One region of the Heyndrickxia sporothermodurans genome, then DNA from elsewhere that is predicted to be linked to it. Evidence: riboswitches for the same ligand, from Rfam matches in the RefSeq annotation. Region 1 holds a riboswitch; each other region holds the start of a gene.

What was found. A riboswitch is a leader RNA that binds a small molecule or an ion and turns the genes downstream of it on or off. The one in region 1 is predicted to bind thiamine pyrophosphate.
Region 2: another riboswitch for thiamine pyrophosphate. It lies ahead of B5V89_RS12370 (YkoF family thiamine/hydroxymethylpyrimidine-binding protein); the one in region 1 lies ahead of thiW (energy coupling factor transporter S component ThiW).
Region 3: another riboswitch for thiamine pyrophosphate. It lies ahead of thiT (energy-coupled thiamine transporter ThiT); the one in region 1 lies ahead of thiW (energy coupling factor transporter S component ThiW).

What each region holds. Positions count from the first base shown of each region.
Region 1 covers NZ_NAZB01000019.1:326,776-337,523, forward strand. The annotation lists gene B5V89_RS09325 (Dps family protein) at 20-469, opposite strand; gene B5V89_RS09330 (VanZ family protein) at 766-1,260, opposite strand; gene B5V89_RS09335 (amino acid ABC transporter ATP-binding protein) at 1,425-2,171, opposite strand; gene B5V89_RS09340 (amino acid ABC transporter permease) at 2,185-2,868, opposite strand; gene B5V89_RS09345 (amino acid ABC transporter substrate-binding protein) at 2,884-3,678, opposite strand; gene B5V89_RS09350 (hypothetical protein) at 3,846-4,031, shown strand; gene B5V89_RS20075 (hypothetical protein) at 4,201-4,365, shown strand; gene tenA (thiaminase II) at 4,452-5,141, opposite strand; gene thiE (thiamine phosphate synthase) at 5,181-5,786, opposite strand; gene thiM (hydroxyethylthiazole kinase) at 5,776-6,585, opposite strand; gene thiD (bifunctional hydroxymethylpyrimidine kinase/phosphomethylpyrimidine kinase) at 6,599-7,408, opposite strand; gene thiW (energy coupling factor transporter S component ThiW) at 7,377-7,898, opposite strand; TPP riboswitch at 8,012-8,112, opposite strand; TPP riboswitch at 8,172-8,274, opposite strand; RNA gene ssrS (6S RNA) at 8,426-8,621, opposite strand; gene B5V89_RS09385 (ABC transporter permease) at 8,741-9,664, opposite strand; gene B5V89_RS09390 (ABC transporter permease subunit) at 9,657-10,526, opposite strand.
Region 2 covers NZ_NAZB01000025.1:722-11,469, reverse strand. The annotation lists gene B5V89_RS12410 (DUF58 domain-containing protein) at 1-584, opposite strand, end outside; gene B5V89_RS12405 (AAA family ATPase) at 587-1,543, opposite strand; gene nadE (ammonia-dependent NAD(+) synthetase) at 1,852-2,679, opposite strand; gene B5V89_RS12395 (nicotinate phosphoribosyltransferase) at 2,704-4,170, opposite strand; gene B5V89_RS12390 (cysteine hydrolase family protein) at 4,193-4,747, opposite strand; gene B5V89_RS12385 (energy-coupling factor transporter transmembrane component T family protein) at 4,876-5,631, opposite strand; gene B5V89_RS12380 (ABC transporter ATP-binding protein) at 5,606-7,264, opposite strand; gene B5V89_RS12375 (ECF transporter S component) at 7,270-7,848, opposite strand; gene B5V89_RS12370 (YkoF family thiamine/hydroxymethylpyrimidine-binding protein) at 7,863-8,456, opposite strand; TPP riboswitch at 8,553-8,663, opposite strand; gene B5V89_RS12365 (amino acid permease) at 9,290-10,732, shown strand.
Region 3 covers NZ_NAZB01000021.1:135,374-146,121, forward strand. The annotation lists gene B5V89_RS10565 (YheC/YheD family endospore coat-associated protein) at 1-321, shown strand, start outside; gene B5V89_RS10570 (YheE family protein) at 406-624, shown strand; gene B5V89_RS10575 (hypothetical protein) at 713-904, shown strand; gene B5V89_RS10580 (PucR family transcriptional regulator) at 1,116-2,021, shown strand; gene B5V89_RS10585 (ABC transporter ATP-binding protein) at 2,133-3,233, shown strand; gene B5V89_RS10590 (hypothetical protein) at 3,476-3,814, opposite strand; gene B5V89_RS10595 (alpha/beta-type small acid-soluble spore protein) at 3,992-4,201, shown strand; gene fumC (class II fumarate hydratase) at 4,272-5,663, opposite strand; gene B5V89_RS10605 (PBP1A family penicillin-binding protein) at 5,812-7,887, opposite strand; gene B5V89_RS10610 (universal stress protein) at 8,080-8,595, shown strand; gene thiT (energy-coupled thiamine transporter ThiT) at 8,628-9,203, opposite strand; TPP riboswitch at 9,339-9,443, opposite strand; gene B5V89_RS10620 (ATP-binding protein) at 9,654-10,748, shown strand, end outside.

The sequences.
Region 1 (10,748 bases):
TCCTTTTGCTAATTAATTATTATTCATAAGCAAGATAAGCGTTAAACATCCAAATATGCTTTTCAAATTTTCCTTGTAATTCGTTTAACAAATCAATTGTCGGTTGATCTTGTTGCTCTTCAGCTAACTTTCTTCCTGTTTCATTCAATTCTCTTACCATTTGCCCATAATCACTGATTAATTGAGAAATAAGCTCATTTTCCTTGTCATCCGCCTGTGCCTCAACAAGAGTCGTTTCTTCTAGAAATTTGCTCATTGTTGCTAATGGCTTTCCCCCAATTGCAAGAATTCTTTCTGCAAGTGTATCTATATCTGCTGCCATTTCGGTATATAATTCTTCAAATAATTTATGTAAGTGGAAAAAATGTCTTCCTTGTACAAACCAATGGTAGCGATGAAGTTTAATATACATTACAGAGAAATTAGATAATTCTTGATTTAAGAAATTGATTAATTTTTGATTAGACACGACAACTTCTCCTTTTTCCTATAGTTTCATTTATTTTCTCCTAAATAAAATTTTTTACCCAACATTACTTATTGTTGTTTTTTAAAATAATTAAAAGGCGATTTCTACATCGCCTTTTTATTGTTCTTTAGTATTCTATTTCTTCATAATCTTTTGGTTGTGGTAAAGGATTATTAGGCTGTCTTATGTTTGCCTTTGGTTTCGCCTTATTTTGATTCGGAGTAGAATTCTTTTTACTTTTACTCAAAATTACTCACCTCAATGTATATTCTTGAGTCCAATGATCTTTTTTATACTTACCGAATATTTGTAAATTCGGTGTGTCCTTTACTAAGGCTTTTAATATTCGTATAAACAAGCAAAAACACTAAGTAGCCTAGAACACCACCAATTGTATTTAAAATAATATCATCAACATCAAAACCGCCTACATGATAGGTTAGCTGGATCGATTCAACAATGACTGTGGTGAAAAATGATAAAAATAGAACCTTTAAAAATCCGTTCAATCGTTTAATTAATAAAGGAGCAAGAAAACCTAACGGCATAAAGGCAAGAACATTTCCGAATAGATTGGAAAACCAAATAGTAAAATTAAAATGGTCATAGTAATCAATATACATTTTTATTGTTTTAAATGGGATTATATTATAATTTTCTTGTGTTGCAGGTATCCGATATCGACCTAAGAAAAGAATGTATAACATATAGCAAAAATAAACGAAAAAAATAAGCCAAAAAATGATTTTAAGTATTTTTCTTACCTTTTTAAGATTAATGATTTGGAACATCTTTCTCCCCCAACATTCTCTATTACTAAAATGTATGTATCATTTACAAAATGATGCATTACCTATTATAGACGATTTTTTTCTCTTTTTTACACAAAATCGGTAATTACCATAAATTCTATTAAAAAAAGGCAATGATATGTATATCATCACCGCTGGGATTGTTACCTTACATTTACCTTATTTAAAAATTGCAAAAGACGAGGATTATTCGATTGTCCAAACACTTCATTAGGAGTGCCCTGTTCAACGACTATCCCTTGATCCATAAATATCACCTGATCGGCAACATCTCGTGCAAATTGCATTTCATGCGTGACAACTACCATAGTCATTCCTTCATTTGCTAAATCTTTCATAACTTTTAGCACTTCTCCAACAAGCTCAGGATCAAGGGCGGATGTTGGTTCATCAAATAATATGACTTCGGGATCCAACGCCATTGCTCGTGCAATCCCAACACGTTGCTGCTGTCCACCTGAAAGTTGATGTGGATACATGTCACCACGATCTTTTAGCCCTACTTTTTCTAACAATCCTAATGCTTTTTGCTTTGCTTCTGCCTTTGAACGTTTCAATACTGTAACTTGTCCTTCCATGATGTTTTCCAGTGCTGTCAAATGCGGAAACAAATTATACCCTTGAAAAACCATACCTGTTTGTTTGCGAATAGCCATTATTTCTTGAAGCTTTATCTTTCTATTTTCTTGAAATTCCAGTTTTCGATTTCCAATCGAAAGTGAACCTTTATCTGGAGTCTCCAATAGATTTAAACAACGAAGAAGAGTTGTTTTTCCTGAACCAGATGGTCCAATGATAACAGCAGTTTGCCCTTTTTCGATTGAAAGTGTAATCCCTTTTAAAACTTCTAAATCATGAAAACGTTTATGCAATTGTTGGATAGAAATCATTCTTCGTCCCCCACTATTTTGCTACCGTTCGATTATATCGCCTTTCAAGCATAGATTGACCAAACGATAACACAGTACTAAATAGTAAATAAATGAAAGCTACTTCTATATATAGCCAAAGCGGCTCATAAGTGGCAGCAACGATTTGCTGACTTTTTTGGAACATTTCAGTAACAGTTATCGTTGCAGCAAGTGACGTATCTTTCACTAAACTGATAAAAGAATTCCCTAAAGGTGGCAAGGATACACGCATTGCTTGTGGTAATATAATTCTTCTCATCGCTTGGGATTTCTTCATCCCTATTGAGTATGCTGCTTCCCATTGGCCTTTTGGAATAGATAAAATGGATGCCCGAAAAATTTCGGAACTATATGCTCCCACATTTAAGGTGAAGCCGATGATTGCTGCAGGAAACGGATCTAACGTAACCCCTAATTTAGGCAATCCATAAAAAAGGATAAACAATTGAACGAGTAAAGGGGTCCCTCTAAAAATCCATAAATAAAATTTAGCGAGTAAGATTAATGGTTTAATTGTAGAAATGCGAATAATCGCTATCAGAAATGCTAGTACCGTTCCTAATATAAATGTAATGATTGAAAGAGGAATAGTAAAATATATGCCTGCTTTTAGTATAGGAAAAAAGGAATCACGCAGGATTCCGAGTATTCGGATGGTAGATTCATCTGTGAACATCTTTAATCGATCCCTTTACTTCGACACATCTGTGCCAAACCATTTTTTTGAAATTTTCAAATAGGTACCATCTTTTTTCATATCTGCAAGTGCTCCGTTTACAGCCTTCACTAGTTCATCTGAATTTTTCCGAAAAAGAAAAGCATTACTCGTCGCATTTTTTTCTTCATAGACGACTTTTATAGGCAAATTGGGTTGGTGTTTTTTCAAATCTAAATAAGAAAGACTATCGTTTATTGTTGCGTCAATTCGTTTTGAAGTGATCAGATCAATTGATTGATTGAATCCATCTACAACCGTATTTGTTGCACCATGGTCTTCTGCAATTTTTCGATAATTACTATCTAATGACTGCCCTACTTTTTTTCCTTTTAAGTCATTTAACGTTTTTATGTCATGATTATCTTTTCCTACAATTAAAACAGCTTTCGAGACGATATATGGATCTGACATATCATATTTTTTCAATCGATCCGTTCGAACAGCTACTTCATTGGCAACTAAGTCATAACGTTTCGCATCTAACCCTGCAATCATACCGTCCCATTTTGTTTCAATATATTTAGGTTTTATCTTTAATCGTTTAAATACCTCATTTGCAATGTCGATATCAAAACCTGTAAGCTTTCCAGATTGGTCGTGATAGGTAAATGGTGAATAGGTCCCTTCCGTTCCAATGTTTACGACTCCTTTGTCTTTAATTTTGTCATAAAGGTTTTTTTGCTCGTTTTTATTATCATTGTTTGTCCCACAAGAACTTGTAATTATTGCAAAGGTTAAAATTATGAGTGTAAATAGTAATTTTTTCATCAAGCATCCCTCATTTTTGTATTTATCATTTATTCTCGTAGTTTTGCCCTATGCAAAAAGGGATATGCATCTTGCCTATTATGAAGTATGTTCAATCATTAATTTTACTTCTAAAAATCACACTTATTTTTGTTTGTACATATAATATGACAAGGAGGTGGTTAACAATGGTTCAATTGTTTTTAGCTACAATCGTTGCTGGATTTGCGTTACTTGGCTTAAGTCTGCTTGGAGTTGTTACGGGGACATTAGCTACAGTAGTTGAATTCATTGGAGCAGGTGCCGTTATTCTGTTCGCTATCGTCTTAATTGTTAAAGCAATTATGGCTTTACTAGGGAAACTGAATGTATAAACCTTTTCCTTCATAAAATATGGAGGGTGCCCAAGCTTCTTTTTATACGGACTTATCAATATATTTTTCATTACTTGAAAAAGTGGGATGTCCCACTTTTTTTTATCTTATTTAACTTACATACTTTTTTACATATCAAAGGAAAATAAATCAAAAGGAGGGACAAACTTTGGTTAATCAAAATTTCGAAAAATTTCATAAACTACAAGAAAAGCATAAGTCGAGTTATCTCGGAAAGGATACGGACCAAAAACAATTAAATCCAGATCCGGAATATAATAATCAATCAAATACCGATAAAGCAATTGGAGCAACAGGAAGAGAACTAAAATAAGCTAGGGGTTATCCCCTAGCTGTTTCATATCAATGTTAAACATAAATTCAACTTTTTTAACGAATAAAAATACATACAATACAACTTTATAATGGCCATTCTTCTTGGTGATAGACCATATCCCAGAACATATATTCAAAGCGAGATGTCATTTGAAAATGTTTCTCTAAGGATACCAGTTCATGTTCCCGAGTTCCTTCAGTTAATTGATTCATTAACTTGATTAACCAAAGGGCAACCGATCCAAACTCATCTGATGAATAAGTTTCTATCCAATGTGAATACGGATTTGATTTTATTTGATGGTGATGCTGTTTTTTTAAAAGCTTACCAATCTCCCAATAATCCCATGCACAAGGAAGCAAACAAGAAACTACTTCCGCTAATGACCCATTTAGTGATACGTTTACCATATAATTTGTATAAGCTAGATTTATAGGTGTTGGTTTTACCTGTTCTAATTCCTCTTCAGATATCCCAAATTCTTTAGCATATTTTCTATGCAAGTCCATTTCAAAATGTAGAATTGAGTGTAATGAGTGGGAAAATTTTTGCATTGTTTGTAAATCTTTTGCTTTTTGAGTACCTATTGCAAATAACTTCGAATACTCAATTAAATACACATAATCCTGTTTCATATAATAAGCAAAAAGTTCAATTGGTAAAGAGCCGTCACCAATACCTTGAACAAATGGATGTTGATGATTTTTATTCCAAATGGGTTGAGCATTTCTATATAATCGATCGGTAAATAGCTTCCCTTGCGTCATTGTCATATTCTCCCTCTCTATTTTGCACATTGCAAATTTATTTTTTTACTGAAAAAATTTTTTCGCTGCTTCCTTTGGGTTTTTTGCCTTCATAATTGCAGAAACTACCGCAATTCCAGAAAAATTTATTTCTTTTAATTGATGAAAATTATCTAATGTTATTCCTCCGATTGCTACAGCTGGTATATTTACAGAATCTTTAATTGCTTTTAAGGTTTCCATAGATAACACAGTTGCATCTTGTTTTGTTTTAGTTGGAAAAGCAGACCCTATTCCAATATAATCAGCTCCAATTTTTTCAGCTAATTGGGCCTGCTCGATTGTTTGCGTAGACACACCAATAATCATTGACTTGGGAACTATTCGCTTTAAGGCAGAAAGCGGTATATCGTCTTGACCAACATGTATACCATCAGCTCCTACCGCTAACGCAATATCTACACGATCATTTATAATTAGAGGCACTTGATAGCTTTTTAACAACGCTTTTAAATGTTTTGCTTTTTTATAAAATGTGAGTCCATCGCTATTCTTTTCACGAAGTTGAACGATGGTCACACCACCTTGCACAGCTTCTTCAACAATTGATAAAAGTTCGCCTATTGGGGTTCGTTCATCGGTAACTAAATAAAGATTGTAATTAACATTCATGAATTTTCACCTCTTTAGCAAAAACTTCCTCATTCATTCGATAGATTTCATCCATCAGCTTTATTTTATATGTTCCAATCCCTCCATCTGTTGCCAAGTGTTTCGTTGCACGTTCCCCTGAAAGTGACATAATTGACATTCCCGTGATGGCGGCACCTAAATAATCAGATGTTACGCCAGAAAAACTGCCTATGAGTGAAGTAGACATGCATCCTGTACCTGTTATTCTTGTTAATCTTTCATCCCCATTTGATAGATAATAGTTCTTACTTCCGTTTGATACAACGTCTACTTTGCCACTTATGCCAACAACACATTGGAATGTATTTGCAGCTTGCTGAGCTATTTCAATTGATGGTACAGAGCCATCAGCGGCATCGACTCCCTTTGTTCCACCTGTACCATTAATTAATGTATGTATTTCACTGCTATTCCCACGGATGATAGCCATCTTTACTTTTTCTAATAGTTCCATAGATCGTTCTGTTCGATAACTTGTTGCGCCAACACCGACAGGATCCAATATAACTGGAATTCCTTTCTTATTAGCAGCAATCCCTGCATGTAGCATGGATTCAAAAACAACATCATGAATCGTTCCTAAATTGATAATTAGTGCATCAGCTAGATGGATCATATCTTCTACCTCTTTAATCTCTGTCGCCATTACTGGTGAAGCTCCGATTGCAAGTGTGACATTAGCACAATCATTAATAGTTACCACATTTGTCATATGGTGAATAAGTGGTTTTTTTTCTTTTACTAATGAAATTAACCGTGTCATTTTTGAAATTTCCATTGGAATCCCTCCGCTATTTATTGTCTACTAGTCCAGCACGTTCATATAAATGGTAAAAATGATTTGTTGGACCATGTCCACTGCCAAGTTCTAAGCTATGTTGAATTGCTATTGTAATATAATCTTTTGCTTTCTTAACTGCACTCAACAGGGGTTCTTCCTGAGCAACAAAAGCGGTGATAGCTGAAGATAATGTACACCCTGTTCCATGAACATTTTTCGTATGAATTCTCTTCCCAGGCAACCATGTAAAGTGATGTCCGTCAAAAAATAAATCATTTGGATCCCCTTCTAAATGGCCACCCTTTAATAAAATTTTTTTGGCACCGAGTTCCTGTAATTTGAGGCAGGCAGTATACATGTCTTCAATCGTCCAAATTTTACTGTCTGTTAAACTTTCAGCCTCAGGTATATTAGGTGTAATTAATGTCACCATTGGAAGCAATTTTTCTTTTAACGCATCTATCGCATTTTGCTGTAATAAATGGTGACCACCTTTTGATATCATGACTGGATCGAGGATGATATGCTCTGTACGGTATATATTCAATTCCTTTGCAACCACATCAATATTTTCTTTTGTTCCGAGCATTCCAATTTTAACTGCATCAACATGAATGTCGTCGAAAATAGCAGATATTTGATCACTGATTATTTGTGAATCAATCATTTGTACAGATTTTACTTCCATTGTGTTTTGGGCGGTAACTGCAGTAATAACCGACATTCCAAACACACCTAAGGAAGAAAATGTTTTAATATCTGCTTGGATCCCAGCTCCACCTCCTGAATCAGATCCTGCGATTGTAAGTGCTGTTTTCATGAATGATTCCTCCAAACGTTTGATTTCGTAATAATACTTTCATTAAAAATATGGCAATTAGTGCTCCTGCAAAGGAACTAACTATAAATGAAGGGATAAATCCAAATAAAGCTACATTCTTTCCTAATAGTAGCCTTGCTACTGGATATGCTGCGAGTGCCCCAAGAATGCCAGTTCCAATAACTTCACCCGTAAACGCCCAACTAAGCTTTCTTGTTTTCATAAACAAATAGCCTGATAGAAATGCACCAATCATACTTCCGGGAAAAGCAAATAGGGAGCCGGTTCCTGTGAAATTTCGGATGATTGACACGATAAATGCTTGTGCAATTGAATAAAACGGACCCAATAGGATAGCGGTTAATACATTAGCCATATGTTGGATAGGGAAAATTTTTGCAAATCCCACTGGGATAAAAACGATATTACTTATTAAAGTAGTTATCGCAATAATAACTGCAGTTATCGTCATTTTTTTTAACTTATTCATCTTTACACACCTCCATCATTTGATTTTTGTGAGGAAGCTTTTCTTTCTCCAACAAAAAAACCGCCTTCCTCAATAGAAAGCGGCAATAACAACTGTAACTAGAAAATACAGAATAGCTATTTAGACCGCTTCCCTACGCCGGTATAATCCGGATCAGGTACAAAGGGTTTCAATCAATGATATCTCTCAGCCTATGGCTCCCCTAGCAGAAAAAATTATGAAATTGTACACAAAAAAGCCCATCGTAAGCAGTTAGATGGGCAGAATTGATTATATCTCTTACTCCCACTTCCTTACGCCAGCATAAACTGGATCAAGTTCAAAGGGTCCAGAACATCTCTGTCTCAGTCTTATTTAGACTCCCCTAGCGATAAAATTATTCATTTATGTATATGTTAGCATAAATTAGATAAAAAGAAAGGATAATTTTCCTTTTTAAAATTTGGTTCTTATTATATAATTCCATACATTATTCTCTGTATAAAAAAACCAGTTCCCGATTGGAAACTGATTTGGAAGTTGTCATTTATAAGGCCGCCTTTGCCGTATGAGTATTAAGAAAGTTTTAAACCACCACTCCTCAAAGTGGGTGTTTGCAGAAACGTTCTTGCTTGTCTTCCATGCCATGTAGGCGAAAGCTTGTCATTCCAGTTTCAATATAAAACTCCCTGTTACAGCTTAAAGGTTAAAACTTTATTATCAATACGTACAATGCAGCTTGTATTGTTATATTACTTTATTTTTATCATTTTTTCAAGTGAAATGATTTACTGGAATAATAAACTACCTCATTTTTATGAATTCCTTTGCAATATTATTTTGCAATTATTAAGGATGGTCGTCTAAATCCACTGACTTGTTTGATATCTGCGGTTATAATGTTTTTTTAATCCAACGGCTAAAAGTTGAAATGATACAATCGCAAACAGTAAGCATACTAATGGAATGAAAAGAACGAACTGATTTCCCCACAAATGATCCCTTGCCTGTCCTACTAAACCAGCCCATTCTTTCGTAATCGAATGATATAAAGTTGGTGAGGTTTCTAGCTTCGTTCCTCCTATAAAAATATTAAATAATGCTAATTGTCCCATCACAGTGATTGCGGTAACAATTTCGAGAACAAATAATATAACAATATCTTCTATTAAATGTGGAATGATGTGGCGCTTAATTATTTTCCATTTTGAAGACCCTGTCGTAATGGCGGCTTCAATAAAAGGCAAGCGATACACTTGTATCGTTTTTTCCCGAATCGATGCGGCTACACTCGGAAATCCGATTATGGTCGATACGATGATAAATAATACGATTAATGATATAGGCTTAATAGTTGGATTAAAAGAAATCGGCCACAAAACGAAATAAATGATTAAAAACGATGGAATATACGATAAAGAATGTTCAAATGACTCCCAAATGTGGAGCCTCTTTTTCATTATCCCTGTAAATAATCCAATTCCTAAACCAAGAGCAATTTTTAATAAGGCAATCGAAATTGAAATAAAGACAGTATATTTTGCACCATAAATTAGTAATGTAAGTAAATCGTATCCCCATTTGTCTGTTCCTAACGGATATTCTTTGTATGTAAAGGGGGCTAGCGGTGGAAATGCCATATTTTTTTCCCCATATTGATAAATCGTAATACTGTCTGTTAATTTATGTGGGGCAAACAATGGACCGACTATTGATATTGCGAATAAAAAAAATACCATAATTACGCTGATGATTAAATATGGATTCCATGTTCTTTTTTCATGCATTGATAAACACCCGCTCAATAAAATAGAAAAGTAATTTGATAAACAAATAGCAAAGAGTTGCAATGGTCAATAAGATTAATAATGATAAAAAGACTTTCTGAAATTGATAATCATCAAAAATAAAAATGGTTAATCCTTTTATATTAAACAAATATTCGATAATAAATAAATTTCCTATTGTAAATGATATGGCTTTTTTTAAATCAGCAAAAATATAAGGAATTAAGTTTTTCAATATATGCCGGCTATTAATATAGTGTCTATCCAGTCCTTTGCCTACGGCTGTTCTTATGTAGTCCAATCCGGTTATTTCTATATATCTAGCAGAAATCATTTTAAATAAATAAAATGTTGGCATTAATGAAAGGATGGCAATCGGAAACCATAGATTGACTGAATCGGAAAATGGGGACAACGTAATTACACGTATATCTGTCCACTTGTAAAATTCAACAGCAAGTGCAATCGATAAAATAATAATGATAAAATCTGGAACTAGGGAAAATATATTTATAATCCAACGAAACAGTTTTGTCATTTTTAAGGAACTTAAGAATACACCAAAGCTAAGAGAAAATAATAAAGCAACTAAGATGCTTGAAAATAAAAGAATTCCCGAGTTTATCGAAAATGATTGAATATCGTTTAGTACAGAGTGTGAGATACCATTTATACTGTATGTGCCAAAAGTTCCATCTTGAAAGGACGTAAAAAACACTGGAATATTCATAATCATAACTTCGGGATGAAATTGTAGGTATGCCTCTCCATGATTGTTACTAACTATAAACATGGATGGAAGACTAGTCACTAAAAAGATGATTACTACTATTAAAAAGATTTGCAAAAACTTTTTTATCAAACACCATCACCTCCATCATTGTTACATTAGTTCATTTGGAATATATTTTACCAAAATACGTAGAATTTTTGTTCTATTTAAAAAATATATAATTAAACTTAATGTTATATGCAGATGAATCATATGAAGGCTTTTTCCTAATAAAAAACCCTACTTTTGTCATGATGTACAGATTGATTAAATTTATATAAAATAGACATTGGGGCGATTTTGTGAGGTATC
Region 2 (10,748 bases), on a different contig from region 1:
ACCATTGATGTATCATTTTGAATTTTTATTTGAGATGCTGTAGCTCCTTGCTCATATCTACTTTCAAAAGAGCGGTAAATAATATCCGAAAAGGCAGGATAAACTAGTATCGATTTCTCCAAAGAATAATCCTTTTCCTTTTCAAATAAGCCAATAGGATCGCCAATTTTGACATATATTTTATCAAAATGGTGTTCTCCTCTCGGTAAATTAGGCATACTGTACTCAAGTTGAATATGTTTTTTGAAACCTGGAAATACAATTTGCTTCCCATTCTCCTTAGAAAGACTTGAAGTGTTATTGATGATGAGAAAAAAGAGTGGGAATGAATATTTTCTATTTATTTTTATGACGACATTAAGATGTTCCCCGGCTAAATAAGTATCTTTATTAAATGTTCTTTCGATTACCAAATCTCCAAGAGGGTAAAAGGCAATACATAATGCATAGAGAGCGAAGGGGACAAAACTGAAAAATAGGAACCAGCTAACAAAGCCACCTTGAAACATGGCATAGGAGAAAGTTAATAGAATAAAAATAAGAAGAAGAATTAGTTTCCCCCATGTTTTTAATTTTGTTTTCATCATTATCTCACTGCCCTTTGAACGGGAACCTGTACAAATTTAATTACTTCTTTTACAATATCTTCTGCTGTTTTGCCGCCATATTTAACCTCGGATTTAACAATAATTCGATGCGAAAACACGAATGGGGCTAAATATTGTACGTCGTCAGGAATAATGAAATCTCGGCCATGTAATAAAGCATAAGCTTGTGATGCTTTCATTAATGCGATTGATCCACGAGGACTTACCCCTAGGTAAACATTCGTATGATTCCTAGTGTAATGTGCTAGTTCTACAATATATTGTTTAAGTGTTTGATCGACATACACTTCTTTTACTTCATCTTGTAATTCCACTAATTCGGAAAGAGTAATTACCGAGTCTAAACGGTCAATCGGTGCTTGTTTTTGTGTTCTATCTAATATATCTATTTCTTCATTTATATTTGGATACCCCATTTTCATTTTTAAAAGAAAACGATCTAACTGAGCCTCTGGTAAAGGGTATGTACCTTCATATTCAATCGGGTTTTGTGTTGCCATAACGAAAAACGGTCGCTCCAATTGTCTTGTATTTCCGTCTACTGTGACACTGCTCTCCTCCATTCCCTCAAGTAAAGCGGATTGTGTTTTCGGAGATGTACGGTTTATCTCATCAGCGAGAATAATATTTCCCATAATTGGACCTGGTCTATATTGGAATTCAAATTCTTTCGGATTATATATTGATACTCCGATCACATCGGAAGGCAATAAGTCTGGTGTAAATTGGATTCTCTTAAAGTTGGCATTTACTGATTTGGCCAATGCTCTTACCATCATTGTTTTTCCAACCCCTGGAACATCTTCTAATAAAACATGCCCTTCAGCTAATAACGCAACAAGACTGAGTTCCGCCACATCTGATTTCCCAATCATTACTTTTTCGATATTATTTATAACTTGCTTTAATTTTGGATGAAAAATGGTATCTTTCATTCGAATCCCCCTATTATCTCTATCAATGTAGTCTGGAAAATTTTAAAATTTCTTATTATTTTTAGCATACTATGAATTGGGATGAAGAAAAAGAGTTGAACGAAAAAATTCCTAGACTTTTTCCTTTTTTTTATAGGGTTTTGAGAATAAACAATGGTCCGTTCCTTTCCGCTGCAGGCACTTGCTTTCTGCGGGGCTGGCGATGAGCCTCCTCGTCGCTCCGCTCCACTCTGTGCTTTTAATACGTTTAAAAAACAATTTTTAAAAGAACCTAATATAATAAAAAAAGAGCCCCTTAGGACTCTTTTTTATTTCCAAAAATCATCAAATATTGTGATTGGCATGTGTCGTTTATGTTCGGATTTTTGATATAGTTTTTCAATGGTTTGTTGTGCTTGCTCTGAAACCTTTTTTCCTTCTAGGTAATTATCAATTTCGTCATAGGTGACGCCTAATGCACTTTCGTCTGACAATTGCGGCCGTTCATCTTCAAGGTCAGCTGTTGGTGTCTTTAAGTATAAATGCTCTGGGCATCCTAGTTCTTTGAGCAGCATTCTACCTTGACGCTTATTTAAGCGAAAGATAGGTACGAGATCCGCTCCGCCGTCTCCATATTTTGTATAAAATCCTGTAAGGTTTTCAGCTGAATGATCGGTACCAAGAACAACGCAATTTTCCATGGCGGCAATACTATACTGTGCTTTCATCCGCTCTCTTGCTTTTTCATTACCTTTTGCAAAATCAGATAAGATAATGCCTGCTGCTTTCAATGAAGCTTCACTTGCATCGACAGCAGCTTTAATGTTTACTGTTATAGCTTTAGTGGGGTTAATAAATGTAATTGCATCCTCCACATCTGCTGCATCCTTTTGAACACCGTACGGAAGCCGAACAGCAATAAATTTATATTCATTATTCCCAGTTTCTTTACGCATCTCATCAATCGCTAGTTGCGCTAGTTTTCCTGTTAAAGTAGAATCCTGGCCCCCTGATATACCTAAAACAAATCCTTTAAAAAAGGGATATTTCGATAAATAATTTTTAAGGAAATCTACACTCTTTCGGATTTCCTCATGGGCATCGATTGTAGGACTCACTTTCATGTTTTCAATGATTCTTCTTTGTAGCTCATCCACTTCGCATTACCTCCATTATCTTTTTTATTTTTTCATATGGGCAATCTTTTCACGAACGTCCTCAATATTTTTAATTTTGTTATCCCAACATTTTTGGCTAAGATCAACTGGATATTCGTGGGGATTAAGTGAGCGTTTGTATTCTTCCCAGAGTAATCCTAAGCTTTCTTTCGTGTAGCCTTGTATTTCTTTTAATTCCGGTAATCGATAGACTAATTCCCCATTTACAAAAATATCATGTTGTAAATCTTTCGCTTCAAAATCAGTTACAGTTTTACTTATATATGTGTGCACGGGATGGAACATTTTTAGCTTTTCTTGAGATTGTGGATCTTCATCCTGCATTGCAATATAGTCACCTTCAGATTTATTCGTATTTGTATTAATAATTCGATAAACCTTTTTTAAACCAGGTGTCGTCACTTTTTGCGCATTTGATGAAATTTTAATGGTATCTTGCATCACTCCATTTTCATCTTCAATGGAAACCATTTTATAAACCGCGCCTAATGCCGGCTGCTCGAAAGCAGTGATTAACTTTGTCCCTACTCCCCACATATCAATTTTGGCTCCTTGGGACTTCATATGGAGGATTGTATACTCATCTAAGTCGCTTGATGCGACAATTTTCGCGTCTGGGAACCCTGCTTGGTCTAACATTTTTCGTGCTGCTTTTGATAAAAACGCCATGTCTCCGCTATCTAATCGAATACCAATAAAATTAATTTTATTCCCTAATTCTTTTGCAACTCGTATAGCTGCTGGGACACCCGATTTCAACGTATCATATGTATCCACTAAGAATACACAATCCCGATGGCTTTCTGCATATTTATGAAAAGCTGTATAATCATCACGATATGCTTGTACCATCGCATGGGCATGGGTACCTGAAACAGGGATTCCAAATCGTTTACCCGCTCGAACATTACTTGTTGAATCAAACCCGCCGATGTAGGCAGCTCTTGTTCCCCACACAGCAGCATCCATTTCATGTGCTCTGCGCGTACCAAATTCCATTAATATTTGGTCACCAACTACATTTTTAATTCTCGCTGCTTTCGTTGCAATCAATGTTTGGTAATTCACAATATTAAGCAAGGCGGTTTCAATTATTTGCGCTTGTGCCAAAGGTGCTTCCACATGAATTAAAGGTTCACTGTCAAAAACGATTTCCCCCTCTTTCATCGACCGAACGGTTCCTGTAAAGCGCATTTCACTTAAATATTGTAAAAATTCCTCATCATAGTTCAATTCTTCACGTAAATATTGAATATCTGTTTCAGAAAAATGAAAATCACGTAAGTATTCAACAATTCGTTCTAACCCCGCATATACTGCATACCCATTGTCGAAAGGAAGCTTCCTGAAAAAAACTTCAAATACCGCTTTTCGTTCATGAATACCGTCATCCCAATATGTTTTTGCCATATTGATTTGATATAAATCCGTATGCAGTGCAAAACCGTCGTCCTTATATAACTTTACCATTTAACCCCACTCCTTATTTACCCTAAAAGAGTACCTTCGCACCCAATGTATTTTTAAAATGTTCTAATGCCCATTGATGGCCTGTATCATTAAAGCTCGCCACAGCGTTCCCATGAACAACTATTTTGTATCCTTTATTATAAGCATCTACAGCCGTATGCAATACACAAATATCCGTACAAACGCCACATAAATGTAGTTCTTCAATTCCACGTTCTCTTAGCTTTATATCCAAATCCGTTCCGGCAAATGCACTATAACGTGTTTTATCCATATAGTGTACATTTTCGTCATTTTTATGTTGTTCATACAAACCCTGTAAAGCTCCGAATAATTGACGCCCCTGTGTTCCTACTATATTATGCGGTGGAAACAGCTTTGCCTCCGGATGGAGTGTGTCTTCTTTTTGATGACAATCGATCGCAAAAACAACATAATCACCGGAAAGTATAAAATCGCTTGTTAGCTGGATAATTATATTTTCAATGTCTTGACCTGGTTTCCCACACGTTAATTTACCATCATCTGCAATAAAATCGTATGTATAATCAATATTAATTAATGCTTTTCTAGTCATCACAAAACACCCCTTATTGGCAATCTCGACACTATTGTACTATAAATTCTTAAAATAAGTGAAAATAAAACACCCATTTAATTACCGTAATCATTTTAAACAGCAATTAATGGATGTTTTTTTAAGATCTAAATCGTTTCAGAAACGTATTTAGAAATGATGAATATACCCACCATTAAAAGAAAAAACAGCATATCTTTTCCACTAACCTTCAACTCATGATAGAAAGTTCGATCCCTGCTTCCCGTGAATCCCTTTGATTCCATTGCAATTGCTGTTCGCTCTGCTTTTCGTATCGCACTTGCTAAAAGTGGAATGGTGTATTTTTTTAAAAGCTGTATTCTCCCTTTTATCCCTTTCTCCCAATGAACGCCTCGAATTCGATGGGCATTTCTAATAATCGTAAATTCATCCTTTAATAAAGGTAAAAACTGATAGCCTGCTAAAATTCCGTAGGCAAGCTTAGGGGGAAGTTTACATTGTTGAATCAGACTTAACATAAATTTAGTTGTATCTGTTGTTAATATAAACATTAAAGACAAGGCAGCAAAACAAAGAACACGTAATCCAAGTGCCAGTCCAGTATTCAGTCCGTAATCAGTAATCTCAAAAGGACCTAATTTAGCATAAGTGACGAAACTAGTATTACTTGGTGGATTCGAAAATATTGTTGTTGTCCACACATACCCAAAGGCAATGATAAAAAACGGTACAAATCGTATACACCATTTTTTCATCCCTACTTTACCAAAAAGAAATGTGATTAAGACCGTAAAAGACAAGTAAAGCAACGGAGTTAAAGGGTCAAATACAAAAGCTAAAAGGACAACAGAGACCAAAACGACAATTGCTTTTATACTAGGATTTAGTAACTGAAGCCGCAATTGGTTCACCCCTTATCCCATATGTATTCCAAATTGAATATAATAATGGATTTTCAAGGTTTGCTTTCTCCACAATTTCACTATTTTCTAAAAATAGCTCATGAGGTGTTCCTTGAAACACTACTTCCCCTTCGAAAAGAACGATGACTTGATGAGCAAATTTCGCCACAATTTCCATATCATGAGTCACCATCAACGCCGTCATCCCAATGTTCACTCTCGATTGAATAATTTTCATCATTTCATTCGTCGCTTTCTCATCCTGCCCAAAGGTTGGCTCATCTAATATAAGGAATTCCCGTTCATCCACTAGCATCGTAGCTACACTTAAGCGCCGCTTTTGCCCTTGACTTAATATGAAGGGATTATGATCCTTTAACCGAAGTAAACGAAAATCTGAAAGAATATTAGCTACCTTAGAATCGATATCTTCTACTTTTTTCATTCTTGGACCAAAGGCTACTTCATCAAATACCGTATCCGCTATAAATTGATGCTCCGGATTTTGAAAAACGTAACCAATTGAATCCAACCTCACCTTTTCATCCAAATCCTTGAACAATTTATTCCCATAGAAAATCTCCCCTTGCTGTTCCTTAAGAAGTCCCGCCAACATCAAAGTTAATGTAGATTTACCCGCACCATTCGGACCTACAATCGCTGTCCATTCACCCTTATTTATTGATAAATGGATATTTTTTAAAATTTGTTTCTCCCCCCGGGAAAAGGAAACGTGTTTCATTTGGATTAACGGCGGTGTTGGGAAATCATTTACTGCCTGTAATGGAAAAGAAGTGTCTACCTCATCTAACTCTTCCATTAATTCATCCACTGTTAATGGATAAAAGTTTTCTCGCACCTGTTGACCGAATAGTGTCACCTTTGGGAGGCATATTCCAAGATCTTTCATATCATCAAAATGATGAACCAATCCTTTTTTCAATGAACCATCGTACATTAGTTGTCCGGATTGTGTAAAAACAAGGGTGCGATCAATAAAAGGAACCCAATAATCAAGTTTATGCTCTATGACGATGAGAGAAAAATTCATTTCTCTTTGCAATCTATCAATCGTTTCAGCAAAATCTTTTGTTGCCACCGGATCGAGCAAAGCAGTAGGTTCATCTAAAATCATCAATTCGGGTTCCATTGCCATCACACATGCAAGTGCCAGCTTTTGCTTCATTCCACCTGATAGGGTAGAAATATGAGCTTGTCTATACTTCTCTAAACCAACTAATGAAAGAGACCATTCTATTTTTCGTATCATTTCTTCTTTAGGTAATTTTATATTTTCTAAGCCGAATGCGATTTCATCCTCTACAGTGAGCATACAAAATTGGGAATCAGGATCTTGAAATACGACGCCAATTCGGCTGCTTAATTGTCCTGGTTTATAAGACTGAATCTCTTTCCCAGCATATTTAATACTCCCAGTCCTGTCCCCTTCAATTGAATTTGGAATCAGCCCGTTTAAACAAAGTGCTAACGAACTTTTGCCGGAGCCACTTGGTCCTAATAATAGAAGTTTTTCACCTTTATTTATGGAAAAGGAGATATTGTTTATAATCGATTGCTCCTCATAAGATAATGAAAGATTCCTAACTTCTAATAAAGGTTCCCGTATCTCCATTTCAATCACGCTACTTTTCTCTTTTTCATCTCTTTGCCTAATGGCATTCCATTAAGCACTCCTGTTTTTGCCAATCCTTCACTTATATACTTACCTAATAATCCCGCAAGGAGCGCACCAGAAACCATTCGTATCGCTAGCATGGATAAAACATACGATGGTGATAGTGTTGCAAATCCAGAGATAAAATACCCCCAAGCAAAACTAAATATCGCTGAACCAACTCCGGCAAGCATTAACACCCATGTTGAATAACGCTTCCAGCCAGTTGCGGCAAACACAACCTCAGCCCCTAAACCTTGGATCATTCCAGAGATTAATAGTCTTGGACCAACTGCATTCCCTATTAAAATTTCCACAAATGCGGCGATCGTTTCCGCCAAAACCGCTGCACCTGGCTTGCGAATAATATTTGCAACAATGATAGAAACGATAAACCATATCCCAAATATCGGTTCATAACCGATCGGTCCGACTAACCCAAAGAAAATATTCCCTACTTGGGTAAATAATAAATATACGATGGCAAAGACAATTCCTAACACTGACATCACAACAATTTCCCGCAGACTCCATTTAGACATCACTTTTTCCCTCCTTATTTCTTTTTCCTCGAAGGACTATTCGCCGAAATATTGACTGTCATTGTTACGTGCTTAACTTTTTCCTGAGTATAATTAAATGCATGCTCGAGTGTTGTAAACACATCATGCGCATCGCCGTCCAATCTGCTGGCATAGTGAATTCCTCCAGTAAATGTGTTTTGTTGTTTGGCGATATCCACAACATCTGCAATGATTTGCATATAGTTTTCATTATTCATCGGATATAACGCAAATTGTGTAGGCGCTTCAATATGAATATTTTTTACTCTGTCTTCATTCATCCGAACATCGTCCTCGGACATATACACATCTCCATCTAAATCTCCCGGGCATCCAATTGAAAATGTTCCATTTAAGACAACATGTTTTTCAGTATTAGCCGCAATTAAATAGATAGCTTTTGCAACGTCAAACACATGCTCCATTTTCCCACGGATTACTGTACTAATATCATCCGTTTTCACCCATACTTTAGTGGTGTCGACCCGTTGAAGCGTAGATAAAATAATATCTACAAATTCATCCGCCATCGGATAAAGGGAAAAACGAAAACCTACAATTCTACTTGTTCCACATACTTCTGTCATAACCATTCTCCTCTCTTTTTTTGGAGAATAAAAAAACTGCATCTCTTGGAAGATGCAGTAGTATACGAATAGATGCAAATCAATGAATGATTCTACACCAATACTACTACACTTCCCCACGCTAGTATTATCTAGATCGGGTAATAAGGGATCGGAACGCACTTCCACGTTCACATCTCAGCTTTTTCAGCACCCCTAGTGTAGATAGGTCATATGCAGTTTTATTATTCGCCCTTATCATACATGACAAAAAATCATGTGTAAAGTTACTTTAGCATTATTTGTTTATTCTCAGCATACCAAACTATTCTAGGAAAATATCCATAATGCAATTTCATTCAACAAAGTGATAAAATATACAACTTTCTATTTCCATTCTTTCCGGTTTATGATATCTTTATATAGTTATTAATATAATTTTTTATTTATAAATATCCATTAATTTTATTCGAAGTTGATTTCCGCTGCAGGTGCTCGCTTTCCGCGGGCGGTTCGGGAGCCTGTTTAGCTCCGGCGGCTATCGACTAGCGAACTTCCGGTCACCTCCCTACGATAAGTCATCATCGATTCGTCCTTTAGGACTCATCGTGATTCCTTTATCTCAGTCGCTGCCCTCCAGTTCGTACGTCGATAAGCAAGCCGCCTATGCTTTTCGAACTCCTCGGCGCTTATCGCGCCTGAGGGGTCTCCCGTATACCGTTTTTCCCGCAGGAGTCTCGCACCTTCCGCTCCAATCAACAAGACGTCTAAATCAAGATTGAACTTTAAACAAAGCCATTAGTTTAAACATGGTTATTTTAAGGGTATGAATGGATTACGGAGGGTTTATATAGATGGAGAATCAAAATGGAGGATTACAACGTAGTTTAAAAGCACGACATTTGACGATGATTTCATTAGGTGGATCCATTGGTACCGGGCTGTTTCTAGGAAGCGGATCTGCTATTTACCAAGCAGGACCAGGCGGCGCACTGCTTGCCTATATGATAATTGGTGTCATGGTGTATTTTATTATGACGAGCCTTGGTGAACTAGCTTCTTTCATGCCAACAAGTGGGGCATTTAGCACCTATGCTACCCGCTTTATTGATCCAGCACTTGGATTTGCATTAGGGTGGAACTATTGGTACAGCTGGGCGATCACACTTGCGGCAGAACTTTCCGCATCAACATTAGTCATGAAATTTTGGTTCCCAGATAGTCCATCATGGTTATGGAGCGGACTTTTTATCTTGATTATTTTTGGACTGAATATTCTCTCTGTTAAAGGCTATGGCGAGGGTGAGTATTGGTTCTCTTTCATTAAAGTTGCTACCATCATTATTTTCATTATCGTAGGTATTTTAATGATTTTAGGTATTATGAAAGGCGATGCCATTGGCTTTAAAAACTTCTCAATTGGGGACGCTCCCTTTCACGGTGGCCTACTAGCAGTTATTGGTGTGTTTCTTACCGCAGGATTTTCTTTTCAAGGAACAGAAATTGTCGGTGTAGCTGCAGGTGAAAGTGAAAATCCGAGAGAAAATGTGCCTAAAGCAATCAAAAGTGTATTTTGGAGAATTCTTTTATTTTATGTACTTGCAATTCTCGTTATAGGTTTAATTATTCCTTATACAACAAAAACCCTGCAAAGCGAAGACATCATGGTCAGTCCGTTTACGTTAGTGTTCAAAAAGGCCGGACTCGCATTTGCCGCATCATTAATGAATGCAGTCATCTTAACAGCCGTTCTATCAGCTGGAAACTCAAGTCTTTATGCATCTACAAGAATTTTATATGCTTTGGCAAAAGAAGGACAAGCTCCTAGGTTTTTTGGTAAATTAAATAAGCGTGGAGTTCCAGTCGCCGCTCTTATTGCGACAACTTTAGTGGGAATGCTCGCATTTCTAGCATCAGCTTTTGGTGATGGAGCGATTTACATGTGGCTGTTAAACGCTGCAGGGATTACTGGTTTCATTTTTTGGCTCGGTATTGCTGCCAGTCATTATCGGTTTAGGAAGGCTTATATCGCTCAAGGACATGCACTTGAAAAGCTTCCATACCGTGCAAAACTATATCCGTTCGGTCCAATTCTCGCTTTTGTCGTTGGATTAGTTGTCATACTAGCCCAAGACTATCAAGCATTTCTTGGTGATAAAATAAATTGGATGGATCTGATCGCCGCTTATCTCGGTATCCCATTATTTATCGTTATGTGGTTAGGATTTAAATTTATTAAGAAAACAAAAGTGGTTCCTTTGAAGGAATGTAAGATTGATATGGATGAGTTTAAGTGAACTACTGTATAGGCAT
Region 3 (10,748 bases), on a different contig from region 1:
GGAGTTGGCATAAGAGTAGCTGAAGCAGGAAAGATAACGACTCATTTATCAAAGGGTGGATCCATCTTTCCTTATGAAAAGGTCAAAAAAAAATCATTAGAAAAAGTGTTCCATTGGATTATTCAAGAATGTGGAAAAACTTTATCGAAAGAATACGGAAACTTCGCCGAGTTCACAATTGATATGGGCAGAGATCAAAGTGGAAAGTTATGGATTTATGAGGTCAATTCAAAACCAATGTCCTTTGATGAAGAGGATATTGAAAAAAAGAGAATAAAAAATCTCATACAAATTTTTTATAATCAAACGATTTTCAACTGACTAATAGGGTCAGTTTTTTCTTTATCCATTATTTAAATAAGTTATAATATACTTAACATTTATCATTTGGAGGGTAAAGGTCCCATGATCCAGCATTTTCAATATAAATCACTATATAAGAATCAACAGTTACCTGGTTGGTATATTAGCTTTTATCATCAAAAGGAAAAACATGAAGGCGTCTATCATCCAGATGGAAAAATAGAATGGACAAGTTCATATTCTTTCGATACCGAAACAGAAAAAAATGTAAAAAAACAAATTCACGAGCTGATGCTTTATCATGTTTATGATAATCGTTAATTATTACCAAACATACTCCTGCATGTTATGAACCTCAAATTGCCAAACTAAAATAGTGTAAATACGCTATTTTAGGAGGAGACCATACATGGATAAGAAAAAGGATGCAGAATTTCTTCCGGATACACATTATGAAGGCAAAGATAACTTTTACTTAGATGTCGATCGCATGGTGAATGAAGGCATGTCCGGCGGATCCGTCCACATGCGTGCCGATTCAACCAATATAGAAGAAGCGGTCGATTTCTTTCCAGAAGATCCACCAAAAGAAATTGAATAATTTCATAATAAAGGCTGCCTTTTAGGTGGCCTTTTTTAGGATGTTTTTGAATGAACAATAGACACTTTCACTCACCTTTCACTCACTTTGCGCTTTTAATTTTGTTTAAGAAGAAATCATTTTTAAGAATTTCTTCCAAAGTAAAAAAATTGATTGAATTCAGCAAGTTTTATAAAATAAATTTAAGTAAAGACAAAAGAAGGAATTGTATATGCTTAAAAAATTAAAAATACGCTATCCAAACGCTGAAATAAAAACGTCTCCTACAAATCTTTCTAATATGATTTGGTTTTTTATTGATGAGGATCAAAAATATTTCGGCATCCCTTTAAACGAAATAACACCATCAGAAATAGAACTATTAAAAGCACTATTTCCAACTACTCACAACCGGATAGATTTAAATACGTCCTGCCAATCAAAAAAATGGTTTGACTATTTATTTAATGATCATCCCGCTTTACCGGATGAAGATGTAAAAAAATCCTTTCGAATCATTCAATTTTCCATTTCACAATCTGAAGAAACTCTAGATGTAAAAAGCTGGGAAGAAGCAATAAAGGCACTGTTTCCCCATGAAGTAGCCATTGTGTTTTCTTCTGAAAAGGAAGGAATCATTATTGAAGAAAAAAAAGCTTACATCCTCTCTCTACAAGAATTGCAAACATCGATCAAAACATTAGAAAGTGATTTCTTTTTTGCTATTCATTTTTACCTAGGCGGCTTTTATTCAATATACGATTTAAAATCAATGTTTCAATTAGAGCAATCGTTTTTTCGTTTTGCACATAAAGAAATGACAAGGGAGCGAATTTTTTCGCTTACAAATGTTTTGCCATTATATTTATTAAAAAATACTCCCAATAAGCTTCGTGCATCTTTTTTTGCCTCAATATTTGAAATTTTTAAAGAGGATAAGGAATTGCGAAGAACAATCAAACTGTACATAGAAAATAATTCAAATGCTAGTTTGACCGCAAAACAGTTATTTTTACATCGGAATAGTTTACAATATCGTATCGATAAATTTGTTGAAAAAACAGGGTTTGATTTAAAATCCTTTCCAAATGTCTTAATCGTTTATCTTGCTTGCATTGACTTTGAATATCTCCAATGAACGATTACAGGTTGCACAATATTCTGGCCTCCTTTTTTGTGCAGGCTGACCATACCTATTTGTAAGGGCTTTCTTTATTATTGGTAGTAAGAAATAGAGGAGGTTCTATTAATGGCTGAAATTAAATTAGAACATGTTTATAAAATTTACGATAATAAAGTAACCGCTGTAACTGATTTCAATCTTCATATCCAGGATAAAGAATTTATCGTCTTTGTTGGTCCTTCCGGTTGCGGTAAATCAACTACTCTTCGAATGATTGCAGGCTTAGAGGAAATATCAAAAGGTGATTTTTATATTGATGGCAAGCGTGTGAATGATGTTCCACCGAAAGACCGCGATATTGCCATGGTATTCCAAAACTACGCATTATACCCACATATGACTGTCTATGATAATATGGCGTTTGGCCTTAAGCTAAGAAAGGTTCCAAAACCTGAAATCGATAAACGTGTCAAAGAAGCTGCGAAAATTCTTGGACTTGAAGAGTATTTAAAGCGCAAACCGAAAGCATTATCCGGTGGACAAAGACAACGTGTTGCACTTGGACGAGCAATTGTCAGGGATCCGAAAGTTTTCTTAATGGATGAACCACTTTCCAATCTCGATGCAAAGCTTCGTGTTCAAATGCGAGCGGAAATCGCTAAGCTGCATCAACGCTTACAGCCAACGACGATTTATGTAACTCATGACCAAACAGAGGCAATGACAATGGCGACAAGAATTGTCGTTATGAAAGATGGAGTCATTCAACAAGTTGGTACACCAAAAGAAGTGTATGATCATCCAAAAAATGTATTTGTTGCAGGATTTATTGGCTCACCAGCAATGAACTTCTTTAATGGTAAAATTGAAGATGGGCATTTTACAATAAACGAAACATTAAAATTCGCAATACCTGATGGAAAAATGAAGGTGTTACGTGAACAAAACCTTGTTGGGAAAAATATTATTTTCGGTATACGTCCGGAAGATATCCATGACGAACCATTATTTATCAACTCATCACCTGGTACTAAATTTACGACAACGATTGATGTTTCTGAATTAACCGGTGCAGAAACGATGTTATACTCTCAACTCGGTGGACAAGAATTTATTTCTCGTGTTGATTCGCGATCTGACATTAAACCTGGCGACAAACTTGACTTTGCCTTCGATATGAATAAAGGGCATTTCTTTAACCCAGATACAGAGGAAAGAATTGGATAGAGTTCTAGTCTGCTAAAATTTGTTTTAGAAGGCAATCGGGTTTCCGATTGCTTTTTATTATGCTTTGGTAAAGTTCAGTTTTGATATCATAATGTTGATTGGAGCGGAAGGTGCGAGACTCCTGCGGGATTAGCTGGACAGATGAGACCCTGCAGGGAGCGAAGCGATGAGGAGGCTCATCGCAGAACCGCGAAAAAGCGAGTACCTGCAGCGGAAATCAACATTCTAGTTAAACATAGCTTTTAATAAGTAATCTTTTTTGGTAAATCAACCCCACAATTACTACATTTAAATAAATGAACACATTCATTCCGCTTTGAACTATTTGGTACTCCATCCGCTAACTTGATTAAATCAATATCCATATAGGGGCTATAATCATCGTAATAATCATAGATTCTTCCTTGATCCAGCATCCGTCCATCACATGCCGGACATAATAAACGTTCATCGTTTACTCCATTACAAAGTGGACACCAATCCCAATCCATTTCATCACCATCTTTAAATTGAATCTTCTTTATATGAGTTTGTGAATAATGGATAATAATATTCTTTTCTTTCTTAGTTAATTTCGGCAAAAATTACCTGTTTACAAGGTTGTATATTTTAGTTTTAAAAAAACATAATACTTAGTACAAAGCAAGTAATATCCACTTCTATCAATGGGTTACTCCAATAGAGGAACACTTTAACAGTGTTGCTGGTGCAATTCCAGCTAACCCAACCATAAAAAAACAACGAGGAGGACTTAAATCATGGCAAACAACAACAACTCAAACCAATTAGTAGCTCCAGGAGCGCAACAAGCAATTGATCAAATGAAATATGAAATTGCTCAAGAATTTGGTGTAAACCTTGGTGCAGACACAACTTCTCGCGCTAACGGATCTGTAGGGGGAGAAATCACAAAACGCTTAGTTCAAATGGCTGAACAACAACTTGGCGGCGGATTCTCTCAACGTTAATCAATTTATTGTCACATTTAACTAAATATAATGGATTGAAAGGAGACACATATTTGTGTCTCCTTTCCTATTATCCATTCTTCAAATTCACCATTTTTTTCGGATCAATCCATTGGTGGTACTGTTCTTCAGTAACATAACCGGTTTTTATCGCCGCTTCTTTCAATGTGGAACCTTCTTTAAAAGCAAGTTTTGCTATTTCAGCTGCTTTCTCATAGCCTATATAAGGATTTAATGCTGTTACGAGCATTAAAGAACGATTTACATTTTCTTCGATTACCTCTTTATTCGGTTCAATGCCTACAGCACAATTCGTATTAAACGAAATTAGACTATCAGCTAATAAGTTAACGGATTGCAGAAAATTGTATATAATCACTGGTTTAAAGACGTTTAACTCAAAATTCCCCTGACTTGCGGCAAAACCAATCGTAGCATCATTACCAAATACTTGCGTTGCAACCATTGTTAATGCCTCACTTTGTGTAGGGTTAACTTTCCCTGGCATGATTGAACTTCCTGGTTCATTCGCCGGGATGCTAATCTCGCCAATCCCACTCCTTGGACCACTTGCAAGCCATCTCACATCATTAGCTATCTTCATAACATCTGCGGCTAAAGCCTTCAATGCGCCGTGGACATGAACGATTTCATCATGACTAGTCAATGCATGAAATTTATTATTAGATGAACGGAATGGAAATCCTGTTAGGTTCTTTAATTCCTGTGCAACTTTCTCACCAAAAGTAGGATCCGCATTTATTCCGGTACCAACAGCAGTACCGCCTATTGCCAAATTTAATAGATGTTCAGCACTTTCATGAATCATTTTTTTACTTTTTTCCAGCATTGCTCTCCAACCGCTAATTTCTTGACCAAGTGTTAAAGGTGTTGCATCTTGTAAATGTGTTCGACCAATTTTAATAATGTCCATAAATTCATTTTCTTTTTGTAAAAATGTGTCTGTTAATTTATTTATTGCTGGTATTAGTTTTTCTTGAATAACACTATATGCTGCAATATGCATTGCAGTTGGAAAGGTATCGTTTGAACTTTGGGACATATTGATATCATCATTTGGATGAATATGTTCCTTCGATTCATTTTTTTGTAAGATCTCATTTGCCCTTCTAGCAATTACTTCATTTACGTTCATATTCGATTGGGTTCCACTTCCTGTTTGCCAAACAACAAGCGGAAAATGATCATCGAAACGACCTTCTAACACCTCGTCACAAGCTTCTACTATTGCCTGTTTCTTCGCATCCGATAGCTTTCCTAAATTATGATTGGCAACTGCTGCAGCTTTTTTTAATTGTACAAAGGCTCGAATGACCTCCATTGGCATTTTTTCTGAGCCAATTTTAAAGTTTTCTTTGCTTCGCTGTGTTTGTGCTCCCCAATATTTGTCAACAGGGACTTTCATTTCACCAAGTGTATCTTTTTCGATTCGGAATTGCATTTTACCACTCCTTATCTCAATATACTTTTATTTTCCCATAAATTCAAAAAATCTTCATGCTTAATGCATTACTCTCATCATTATGTACTTTTTTTAAAAAATAAAAAAGCAATTCCAAAAAGGAACTGCTAATTAATAAGTTTGGAGGTTATTCTCCTTTGAATTGTTTCAGTTTATCTTTTATTTTCTCTTCGAGGATTTTCCATTTGCTTTTTCCATCTTCTAGTTTTTCTTTGAGTTTTTCTGTACCTTGTTTCAACTTTTCATTTAGTTCTTTTGCTTTTGTTTTAAACGGGTGGTCTGACTCATATTTTTTTTGCATTTGGCTATTGATCGATTCCGTTTCAAATTTTTCTGCTTTCGTGTATTTTAACGTATTTTGCATAATTGATTGAAAAACGGGAACCACGCCTTGTGCACTTAACCCATATAAATAATGCTCCCGATCGGTTTTATCATAGCCGATCCAAACAGCACCGACAAGATTAGGGGTATAACCGACAAACCATTGGTCAGCCGTTCCGTCAATATTATTAAAAGGAACTTGTGTTGATCCCGTCTTACCGGCAATTTGATAACCTGAAACATTAGCACCTTTACCTGTCCCAGTTTCCATCACGTTTAAAAGCATTGATGTCATTTCATTGGCCGTTTTCTTATCCGTAACTTTTGTTACTTTCGGTTTTCTTTCAACAATGATTTTCCCTGTTGGTCCAACAATTTTAGTAATGATATGCCCATCTTCACGTTTTCCTTCATTGGCGAAAGCCGAATATGCTTCTGCCATTTGTAAAGGGGATACCCCTTTTCTTAAACCTCCAAGTGCAATGCTTAAATTTCGATCTTTATCTGTTAATGGAATACCGAATCTCTTAACGGCATCCATTCCTTTATCAATACCAATCTCATTTAATAACCAAACGGCCGGAATATTAATCGAGTTTTCGATCGCTTTATACATTGGTACTTCACCTTGATATTGGCCATTATAATTTTTCGGTGAATAATTATGACCAAATGTCATTTTTTCATCCTTTAACATTGAATCAGGCTTGTATCCTTCCTCTAAAGCTGGTGTATACACCGCTAAAGGTTTAAAGGTCGATCCGGGTGATCGTTTTAATTGTGTCGCGCGATTAAATCCTCGAAAAACCTTTTCCCCTCTACCGCCGACTAACCCACGAATCCCACCGGTTTTTGGATCAAGTAGTATTGACCCGCTTTGGACGATCTGTCCTCCTCTTCCTTGAGGAAAGTTATAATTATTGTTATATACATTTTCCAATGCAGATTGGATATTTTGGTCCATTTCTGTATAAATTCGATAGCCACGCGTCATAATCTCATCTTGCGTCAATCCGAATTTCTCAGTTGCTTCTGCTAATACCGCATCAACATAATAAGGATATTTACCTTTCATTGGATCTTTCTGTTGATCATTAAGAACTAATTGTTCCTTTTTAGCGTCGTCGAATTGTTTTTTCGTGATGTAGCCATATTGTTTCATTGCCCCAAGAACGACATTTCTGCGCTTAATCGTTCGATCCATATGATAATAAGGATCAAGTGCAGATGGCGCATTTACAATTCCAGCAAGTGCAGCGGCTTCACTAAGATTAATATCTTCTACATCTTTACCAAAATATCGTTGGGCCGCTTTTTGAACTCCCCATGCACCATGTCCAAAATAAACTTGATTTAAATACATTTCTAAAATATCGTCTTTAGTGTATTTTTTTTCAATTTCAATGGCTAAAAATAATTCTTCGATTTTCCGTTTAAATGTTCTTTCATCCGATAGCAAAGCATTTTTCGTTAGCTGTTGGGTAATTGTACTTCCGCCCGCTGTTATCCCGCCGGCAGTTATATTTTTAAAGAGTGCGCTCGTTATTCCTTTCACATCGAATCCACCATGTTGGTAAAAACGATGGTCTTCAATAGCAACAATTGCATCTTTTAAATGTTGGGGCATTTTTTTAATCGAGACGCCTTCTGTTCGGTTTGCGGAAATTTTGCTTGCGACATCTCCGTCTTTATCGTAAATAACAGTCGATTGTGCTAAGCCCTTTTTCAAAGACTCAACATTTGCCGTTGCTGCAAAATATCCAAAAAAGGCAAGAAACGCTAATAGGGTTACTGATCCTCCTAGAATAATTATTTGATTCATATGTGCCTTTTTCCAAAATTTCTTTACAGCTCCACGAAATCGCTGTAACCATTCCATACTTTTCCCTGCCTTCAATTAGTTAAAATTGATACTACCTATTTCTAACGTAAAGCATATTATGTTAGGTAAGAAAAATCAATGAAAATTATTTTACTTTGTAATGTTTTTGTAATATAAGTCATTCGTTTGTTTGTTATTTGCACTGAATAAAGGGTATATAAGAAGTAATATAAATAGGAGCTGATGAATATGTATAAACATATTTTAGTTTGCTTTGATGACTCAGACGGCAGTAGAAAAGCATTGGAAATAGCAGCGGATTTATATTTATTAAATCAAGAATGCCAATTAAGTGTTGTCCAAGTAATAAATGGAACGACTTATTCGATAGACACGCCACTACCTGAAGATAGTTTAGGCAAGTCAGGATATACTGCGATCCCGCGTTCAGATGGTGGTGTATATGTCACACACCTTCCACTTGAACATTCAATTCAAGAAAATACAAAACATTTTATACAGGATGATGACCCCGATCTTCGAGCGGAAGTCACGGAGATTTTACAATCTAGAGGAATCTCTTTTCATTTTGATACGCTTTATGGAAAGACATCCGACAATATATGTGAATACGCGAATTCCAATCAAATAGACTTAATTGTCGTAGGTCAAAGTGAAGAAGGGATTTTCAAGCGGATTTTTCTAGGCAGCACGGAGGAAAATATTATTAAAAATACAACTAAAGATGTGCTAGTCGTTAAGTAATTAAAGGGTACTTAGCAAAGTACCCTTTAACTTTATTTTTTGATTTGGACAAGTCTTGGAGCAATAAATAAGATCATGACAACAAGTACTGAGCTTAAGACAAAATTGATCGACATATATGTTCCATTATAAATCAATGAATATAATGCAACCGGTTGTCCTTTCGGTGCATACGAACCGAAAAAGACAATACCTGTGTAGAAATGGGCAAGGAAACGTAATAAACTACCAAGAAAAACACCTAAGACAGTGTATGTAGTCCATTTTCCGATATTTCCATTTTCTATAGATGTTTTGATTTGCTTTGCAAAAATACCTGCTAAACCAATCACTGTAAAGGCGACAAAATAGTCGACAATCCCTTGTACCGGATGATAAAATACTGAAAATCCTGTTACAACTTGTAGCGTACCTAATATAAATCCAGTTAACAACCCGCCTTTTAAGCCCCAACGATAAGCCATTAAAAATATCGGTATCATAGCTAATGAAACGGATCCGCCTTCTGGCCAAATAGCCTTACAAATAAATGCTGAAACAAGGTCAAGCAAGTAAGCAAGTGCTCCGAGAACAGCAACTTCTACTAAAAACAATGTTTTTTTATTCATCTTATATTCCCTTCCTTTCTTTTCGTCTGAAGAGTGACTATGAAGGCTCGGAGGGAATGTAAAAACAACTGTATTGCGTTTTTTACACAAAAAAAGCAATACAGGACGGTTTAAGGAAATCGCTGCATTGCTTTCTATTCCATCAAACCACAGTCCCTGCGCTAGCATTATCTAACAGGTTCATAGGGTCAGAACTCATACGTTCACTCTCAGCCGATTTAGGCTCCCCTTGTGGGATTATATTTATTTAATAATACTAATTAACTATACTATTTTTTAATACCGTTTACAACTGATTTATCCATATTCTTAAAGATATTTATATGCTATTTTATGAAACTATAAGTACATTTATATAACTTTAACTTGGTATTATTTAAATATTTTGATATATTTTAGATGAAGAAATTTTTGCTAATTGTTATTTTGAAGAAAAGGGAGGTGAAAAAAATGATACCGCTTAGACAAGATATCGTTGCATTTTTTGATAAAAATATTGATAAAATTGTTGCGATTTGGAATGAACAATTGATAAACTCCAAGTCAAATCCTTTAAAATCCAAATTTTTCAATAAAGATACTTGTCATGATTTTCTTATTCAATCATTGTCAATATCGAAGGAAAAATTGGAGCACTTTTTAAAATCCCTTGCATCTAACTTTGCTAAAGAAAAACTTGATCAAAATATTGATTTAGGTGAAGTTACATATAATTTAAGTATTGGTAAATCAATAACTACTAAGTTTTTATACAATAATTATTTAAATGTAAACGATGTCAATGCCTATATTGACAAAATTAATTATGCTTTTGACAAATTATTGTTTTATGTTGTTACATATTATTCAAATGTTAAAGATCAAATCATTGATAAAAAAAATGAATACATAAATACAACACATCATGAACGTTTAACACTTTTAGGACAAATGACATCTAGCTTCGTTCATGAATTTCGTAATCCATTAACTTCTATTCATGGATTTGTGCAATTATTGCGTTCTGAAAATCCACAATTGCCTTATTTGGATATTATCTCTAACGAAATTGAGCAATTAAAATTTAATATCTCTCAATTTCTTATGCTATCAAAAAAAGAAATTGTGTCAATTGAAATGACCTCTTTTTCATTAAATGATTTAATTGAAGAAGTCTTATCCTTTTTGTATCCTCGTATTTTAGAAGTAAATGTTGATATCCAAAAACATTATTTGCATGAAATTAGCATTCATGGCTTTAAAGATGAAATAAGACAGGTACTTATTAATATTATTTTTAATGCGGTTGATGTACTGAAAAGCGTGAAGAATCCGATTATCCAAATTGAATTGGATATTACTGAAAACTCCGTTATTATAGACATAAGTAATAACGGACCAAAAATACCGGAAGAAATGGTTGACACTATTTTCGAGCCTTTCGTTACAACGAAGAAGAGCGGAACAGGGCTTGGTTTGTATGTTTCCAAAAATATACTTGAAAAACACGGTGGAACTTTAACTTGTCAATCTAATGACGATTGGACAACTTTTACAATAATCTTT